2 linked regions of the Chelativorans sp. AA-79 genome follow. The protein of the gene in region 2 interacts with the protein of the main gene of each other region in a pairwise test. Links are inferred from orthologs where the notes say so. Each region holds a gene or a part of one and is shown on either strand. Other genes may lie near its edges. The genes, in order: ybgC and secA.

Region 1 (3,317 bases), 4.2 Mb from region 2 along the record:
GGAGATCCGCGCCATCACGCGCATGACCGTCCCGTAATCGGCCGAGCGGTCGCCGCGCACATAGATGCGCTCTTCATAGCCTGCCTGCGCGATCGCCTGCAGCTTGGGCACCACCTCGTCAAGCGGGATCTCGGTCTCCTGCAGATAGATCCTGCCTTCGCTGTCGACGGAGACCGTGATCGGCTGCGTTTCCGAATTGAGCGCTCTCGCCTGCGTCTCCGGCAGGTCGATGGGCACGCCGACTGTGAGCAGCGGCGCCGCCACCATGAAGATGATGAGCAGCACCAGCATCACGTCCACGAAGGGCGTGACGTTGATTTCCGATATCGGAGCCAGATGGCGCCCACGGCGCCGGCGCCCGTTTCCACCACCCCTTGCGGAAGCAACCGACATGCCCATCAGGCATACTCCTCGGCACGTGCCTTCGGCGCGACCTTCTCATCGATTTGCCGCGACAGTATGGCGGAGAATTCGTCCGCGAAACCTTCCATGCGCGAAGTGAGCTTGCCGGCATCCGCAGTCAGCTTGTTATAGGCGATGACGGCCGGAATGGCCGCGAGCAGCCCCATGGCGGTGGCAAGCAGCGCTTCCGCGATGCCGGGCGCCACGACGGCGAGATTGGTGGATTTCGATCCGGCAATGGCCTGGAACGACGTCATGATGCCGACCACCGTGCCGAAAAGGCCGATGAAGGGGGCGGAGGAGCCGACGGAGGCGAGAAAGCCGAGTCGGCCTTCCAGCCGCTCCATCTCGCGGGTGAGCGCCAGGTCCATCGCCTTGTCGATGCGCGTCTGCAGCCCGAGCGGCGATCGCGCGCCCTTCTCGAAGCTCTTCTTCCATTCGCGCATTGCGGCGACGAAGATCGAGCCCATGCCGCTGGTCTTGCGGTCCGCAAGAGAGCGGTAGAGCTCCTCCAGCGACTGGCCGGACCAGAAGACCTGTTCGAAGCGGTTGAGCGCCACGCGCATGCGCGCATAGGCCAGGCTCTTGTCGATGATGATGGTCCAGGTCCAGATGGAGGCACCGAGGAGACCCAGCATCACCAGCTTGACGACCCATCCGGCTTGCCAGAAAAGGGCCCAGATGGAGAGGTCCCCACCGGGCGCGGCGAGCTCTACACTTTCCATACTCAACGTCCTCGTAAAAACCCGGGCAGCATGACTTGCCGGTCCGTCCCCGCCTCTCGTGTCCTTGCGCCGCGGACAACGCCGCGGTTTCCAGAAGGCTTCAAGGCGCCTTTTTCCGACAAATTTTGGTCAAAGGAAGGCGCTTGAGCCACCGGTCGCGCCTTTCATCATATGAAGACGTATGGTTAACGCCGTATTACCAAGGTCGTTGAATCGCGAAGATCGCGCCCGCAACGACGTCAGGCCGGTCTGCGCAGGAAGAATGCGGCCCATTCCTTCGGGAACCTCCGTGGCCTGCCCCCCTCTCCGATGACGGCGGCTTCCACCCGGGCCTCCACCAGGAGATCCGCCCCGCGTGCGAGCCGTTGGTGCATTCTTATGCGTGCGCCCGATATGTCCTCGATGCGCGTCTCGATCGTGACGATGTCATCGATGCGGGCGGGTTGGCGGAAATCGATTTCCATGCGCCGCACGACCCAGGAAAGCCGCTCGCCATGCTTGCCGTCTGCAAGCTCCGTATGGTGCACACCGGAAAGGCGCAGGAAATCCGAGCGCCCACGCTCCAGGAATTCCAGATAACGCGCGTGATAGACGACGCCGGTGAAATCGGTATCCGCGAAATAGACCCGCGCCATCAGGCGGTGGCCGGTCTCCGTCAGTGCGCCGCTGATGCCGACGGTGAGTTGATCTTGTGCCGCTTCGGTCATCGTTGTCGCGCTTGGTCCTCTTCCTGGAAGAGGCTGATCTGCGCCTGGGAAATTTCCTTTGGCGGATTGAGGCCCAGATGCTTCCAGGCTTTTGCCGCCAGCACCCGGCCGCGCGGGGTGCGCTGGATGAAGCCCTGCTGGATCAGATAAGGCTCGATGATGTCCTCGATCGCGTCGCGCGGCTCCGAGAGTCCTGCCGCGATCGTCTCGATGCCGACGGGACCGCCGCCGAAATTCTCGACGATCATCGTGAGATAGCGCCGGTCGAGCTGATCCAGCCCGAGCGCATCCACTTCGAGCCGCGACAGTGCCGCATCCGCGACCTCGCGTGTCACCTGGTCCGCGCCTGCCACCGAGGAGAAATCGCGCACGCGGCGCAGGAGGCGCCCGGCGATGCGCGGCGTGCCGCGGGCGCGGCGGGCGATCTCCTCCGCACCGTCCTCCGTGAGCGGCAGGCCCAGGATGCGTGCGCCGCGCGTGACGATCGCCTGCAGTTCCTCGACCGTGTAGAACTCGAGCCGGACCGGGATGCCGAAGCGGTCACGCAGCGGCGTGGTGAGCAGGCCGAGGCGCGTGGTGGCCGCCACCAGCGTGAACTTGGCGAGGTCGATCTTGACCGAGCGCGCGGCCGGCCCCTCGCCGATGATGAGGTCGAGCTGGTAATCCTCCATGGCGGGATAGAGGATCTCTTCGACGGCCGGGTTGAGCCGGTGAATCTCGTCGATGAAGAGCACGTCCCGCTCTTCGAGATTGGTGAGAAGCGCTGCGAGATCGCCCGCCTTCGCGATGACCGGGCCTGACGTGGAACGGAAGTTGACGCCGAGCTCGCGCGCCATGATCTGCGCCAGCGTGGTCTTGCCGAGCCCCGGCGGGCCGACGAAGAGCACGTGATCCAGCGCCTCACCGCGTGAGCGTGCGGCCTCCACGAACACCTTCAGATTGGCACGCGCGGTCTTCTGGCCGACAAAATCGTCCAGCGACTGCGGCCGCATCGTGGCGTCCGTATCCTCGCCGCGCTGGGCGGGGGAGATGATGCGGTGCGCATCACTCATGTGAGGAACTCCATGCCGGGAACGTCGAATGCGGCGCGGCGGTCAAAATAACGGTATAGGCGCGGCCTGCGTCGGCTCCCGACGAAGAATTCAAATGATCCGCGATGGCCACGCGATCAATTTCCTCGCCGTTCAGCTTCGCGGATGAGGGGCCGAGAATACTGAACAGGGCAGCCGCCTTGGCATTGCGCGGCATCACCCAGGCATTCCCGTTTTCCCCGGTAAACCCGATCGTAGCTCCCGGGTGGGGGTTGGAGCGGTCACGGAGTTCCTTTGGGATCGTGATTTGCCCCTTTGAAGTGATGGCAGCCCGGATACCCATGGCCTTACCTTTCGCAAATTCCTCACTTCACGGTAAAGTAAGGAACACCTGTTTCAAGCATGCGGTTTACCGCGCCAGTTCCCTCAAACCCAGCCGGATGAGCGTGCCG
Region 2 (3,573 bases):
CCCCCTTCATTGGGTGCAGCCGGGAAGGAGAAGGGTCCGAGTGATCGGCCGAGGTCGGGACAGACTCCGGCGGGGGTGAGGAGCGGTCCGCGCAGCGGACGAAAAGCCAACGATTTGGCTTTTCGAGCGAACGAACGCCCGGAGCGAAAGCGGAGGGCCAAAGGGAGCGCCTTTTTAATTTTGTGGCGTGAACGGTGCGCCCCGCTTCCCAAATTCTCTGCAATGGCCAGACGCGAAAGCGGGCGTGGCAATGGTGAGGCACGGCTTGAAACCCGGATCACGGAAACGACGACCCTTCGCACCCCCTCTGGGCTGCCGGGCATCTCCCCCCGCTTGGCGAGCCCGGGCCGGCGGCTACGCGAAAGCCCCGTGACAGTGCTTGTATTTCTTGCCGGAGCCGCAGGGGCAGGGCTCGTTGCGGCCGACCTTGCCCCAGGTCGCGGGGTCGTTCGGGTCGCGCTCCTCGGAAGGCACCGCGCGGGAGTCGGCGCGCGTGAGCGTCATCGTGTCGCCGTTCGCGAACTCGTCCTCGCCCGTGGTCGCATCGACGTGGTGGGTCTGCATGGCGGCAGGCGGGGGCGGCGGCGGGGCCTCGGCCGCTTCGCGCACCAGCTCCACGCGCATGAGCTGCGAGGTGACGACCTGGCGCAGATTGCCGAGCATGGCCTGGAAGAGCTCGAAGGCCTCGGTCTTGTACTCGTTGAGCGGATCGCGTTGGGCATAGCCGCGGAACCCGACGACGGAGCGCAGATGGTCGAGATTGACCAGATGTTCGCGCCACAGATGATCGAGCGTCTGGAGCAGGATCGACTTCTCCACATAGGTCATGATGTCCGGGCCGAACCGCTCGGCGCGGTCGGCCGCCGCCTTGTTCGCCGCCTCGGTGATGCGGGTGCGGATGTCGTCCTCGGCGATGCCCTCTTCCTTCACCCAGTCCTCGATGGGCAGGTCCAGGTTGAGATAGTTGCGCACGCCTTCCCTGAGGCCCGCCGCGTCCCACTGCTCCGCATAGACATTCTCGGGGATATGGCTGTCCACCAGCTCGTCGATGACGTCCTGGCGCATCTCGGCCACGGTTTCGGAGAGGTTTTCTCCGTCCATCAGCTCGATGCGCTGCTCGAAGACCACCTTGCGCTGGTCGTTCATGACGTCGTCATATTTGAGCAGGTTCTTGCGGATGTCGAAGTTGCGCGCCTCGACCTTCTTCTGCGCCTTCTCCAGCGCCTTGTTGATCCAGGGGTGGACGATCGCCTCGTCCTCCTTCAACCCCAGCTTCTGCAGCATGCCGTCCATGCGGTCGGAGCCGAAGATGCGCATCAGGTCGTCCTGGAGCGACAGGTAGAACTTCGAGCGGCCGGGATCGCCCTGGCGGCCGGAACGGCCGCGCAACTGGTTGTCGATGCGGCGGCTTTCATGGCGTTCCGTGGCGAGCACATAGAGGCCCCCGGCGGCGAGCGCCTTTTCCTTCAGCCGCTGCACATCCTCGCGGATGGCCTTCTCCTTCGTCTCGCGCTCCGGGCCTTCCGGCATGTCCTCGAGTTCCTGGGCGATGCGCATATCCGCGTTGCCGCCGAGCTGGATGTCCGTTCCGCGGCCGGCCATGTTGGTGGCGATGGTGATGGCGCCCGGCTTGCCGGCCTGGGAGACGATATAGGCCTCGCGCTCGTGATGGCGGGCGTTCAGGATCTCGAAATCCTTGACCCCTTCCTTGCGCAGCCGGTCCGCCAGATATTCGGATTTCTCGATCGAGGTGGTGCCGACAAGGATCGGCTGGCCCTTGTCGCGGGCCGCCTTGATCTCGCGAACGATGGCCCGGAACTTCTCCTCGACCGAGCGATAGACCTCGTCGTCCTCGTCGATGCGGCTCACCGGAAGGTTGGTGGGGATCTCGACCACGTCGAGGCCGTAGATATTGCCGAACTCCTCCGCCTCGGTCGAGGCCGTGCCCGTCATGCCGGCGAGCTTGTCATACATGCGGAAATAGTTCTGGAAGGTGATCGAGGCGAGCGTCTGGTTCTCCGGCTGGATCTTGACGTGCTCTTTGGCCTCGAGCGCCTGGTGCAGCCCGTCCGAGTAGCGCCGGCCCGGCATCATGCGGCCGGTGAACTCGTCGATGATGATCACCTCGTCGTTGCGGACGATGTAATCCTTGTCGCGCTGGAACAGCCTGTGCGCCTTCAGCGCATTGTTGAGGTGATGGACGATGGCGACGTTTTCCACGTCATAGAGCGAATCGCCCTTGAAGAGGTCCGCCTCGCGCAGAAGGTTCTCGACCTTCTCGGTGCCCTCCTCGGTGAAGGTCGCGGTCCGCTGCTTCTCGTCCACCTCGTAGTCCGCTTCCTCCAGCTTGGGGATGAAGGCGTCGATTGTGTTGTAGAGCTCGGACCGGTCGTCCAGCGGGCCGGAGATGATGAGCGGCGTGCGCGCCTCGTCGATCAGGATCGAGTCCACCTCGTCGACGATCGCGAAATTATGGCCGCGCTGCACCATCTGCGCGCGTTCATACTTCATGTTGTCGCGCAGATAGTCGAAGCCGAGCTCGTTGTTGGTGGCGTAGGTCACGTCGCAGGCATAGGCGGCACGGCGCTCCTCGTCGGACAGGCCGTGCACGATGACGCCGGTGGTGAGGCCCAGGAAACCGTAGACCCGGCCCATCCATTCGGCATCGCGCTTAGCGAGATAGTCGTTGACCGTGACGACATGCACGCCCTTGCCGGCGAGGGCGTTCAGATAGACGGGGAGGGTGGCCACGAGCGTCTTGCCTTCGCCGGTCTTCATCTCGGCGATGGAGCCCTCGTGCAGCACCATGCCGCCGATGAGCTGCACATCGAAGGGGCGCAGGCCCAGCACGCGGTGCGCGGCTTCGCGCACCACGGCGAAGGCGGGGACGAGCAGATCGTCGAGGCTCGCGCCTTCGGCGAGCTTCTGGCGGAACTCGTCGGTCTTCCCGCGCAGCGCTTCGTCGGAAAGCGCCTTCATCTCCTCTTCGAGCGCTCCGATCGCTTCGACGCGAGGCTTGAGCCCCTTCACGCGGCGCTCGTTAGACGATCCGAAAATCTTGCGGGCAAGGCCGCCGAGATTGACCATCCTCCGGTCCTTTCAATTCGCGATGCGCCGACTTCTCGCCGGCATTCCCGCCAGTCGGCCATTTCGGGCAGGCAGCAGTTCCGAGGCATCCGAAATGCTTCTGGACGCTGGATCGAAGGAGAGATAAGAGGGGCTACCTGCGATGTCAACTTCGCGTGGAGGCCATATCCGGCCGCACAAATCCGCCACATCTTGTGGTTACTGGATCATGTGAGGGCCAATGCTGTTGGCCAACCCAAAGAACATTCGACCGGAGAACAATCCATGCATCATTCCCTACGTCGCCATCTGATCGCGCGGGCAGGCGCGGCTGCGATCCTGGCCGCGCTGAGCTGTGCGCCGGCCCTGGCGCAGGAAAGCCCGGTCGTGGCAACGGTGAATGGCGAGCAGATCACCGAGGCGGACCTCGCGCTCGCGGAAACCGAGCTGGGACCGCAATTCGGCCAGATGCCCGAAGACCAGCGCCGCGCTGCCGCTCTTTCGGCC

The links.
Region 1: the proteins of secA (region 2) and ybgC interact in binary tests that used the Escherichia coli proteins (3 or more experiments, as listed by UniProt). The link is inferred for Chelativorans sp. AA-79 from one-to-one orthologs.

What each region holds. Positions count from the first base shown.
Region 1 is NZ_CP120361.1:639,355-642,671, reverse strand. Bases 101-3,100 are described here. They hold ybgC (tol-pal system-associated acyl-CoA thioesterase), read right to left. Parts: upstream 1,835-3,100; coding sequence 1,367-1,834; downstream 101-1,366. Other genes in these bases: PVE73_RS03220 (AbrB/MazE/SpoVT family DNA-binding domain-containing protein), read right to left, coding at 2,879-3,100; ruvB (Holliday junction branch migration DNA helicase RuvB), read right to left, coding at 1,831-2,886; tolQ (protein TolQ), read right to left, coding at 399-1,127; tolR (protein TolR), read right to left, coding at 101-399. In the rest of the region: more of tolR, read right to left, coding at 1-100; more of PVE73_RS03220, read right to left, coding at 3,101-3,208; Holliday junction branch migration protein RuvA, read right to left, coding at 3,275-3,317.
Region 2 is NZ_CP120361.1:4,870,350-4,873,922, reverse strand. Bases 155-3,410 are described here. They hold secA (preprotein translocase subunit SecA), read right to left. Parts: upstream 3,088-3,410; coding sequence 355-3,087; downstream 155-354. Other genes in these bases: PVE73_RS23725 (peptidylprolyl isomerase), read left to right, coding at 3,352-3,410. In the rest of the region: more of PVE73_RS23725, read left to right, coding at 3,411-3,573. UniProt on the Escherichia coli protein: Required for protein export, interacts with the SecYEG preprotein conducting channel.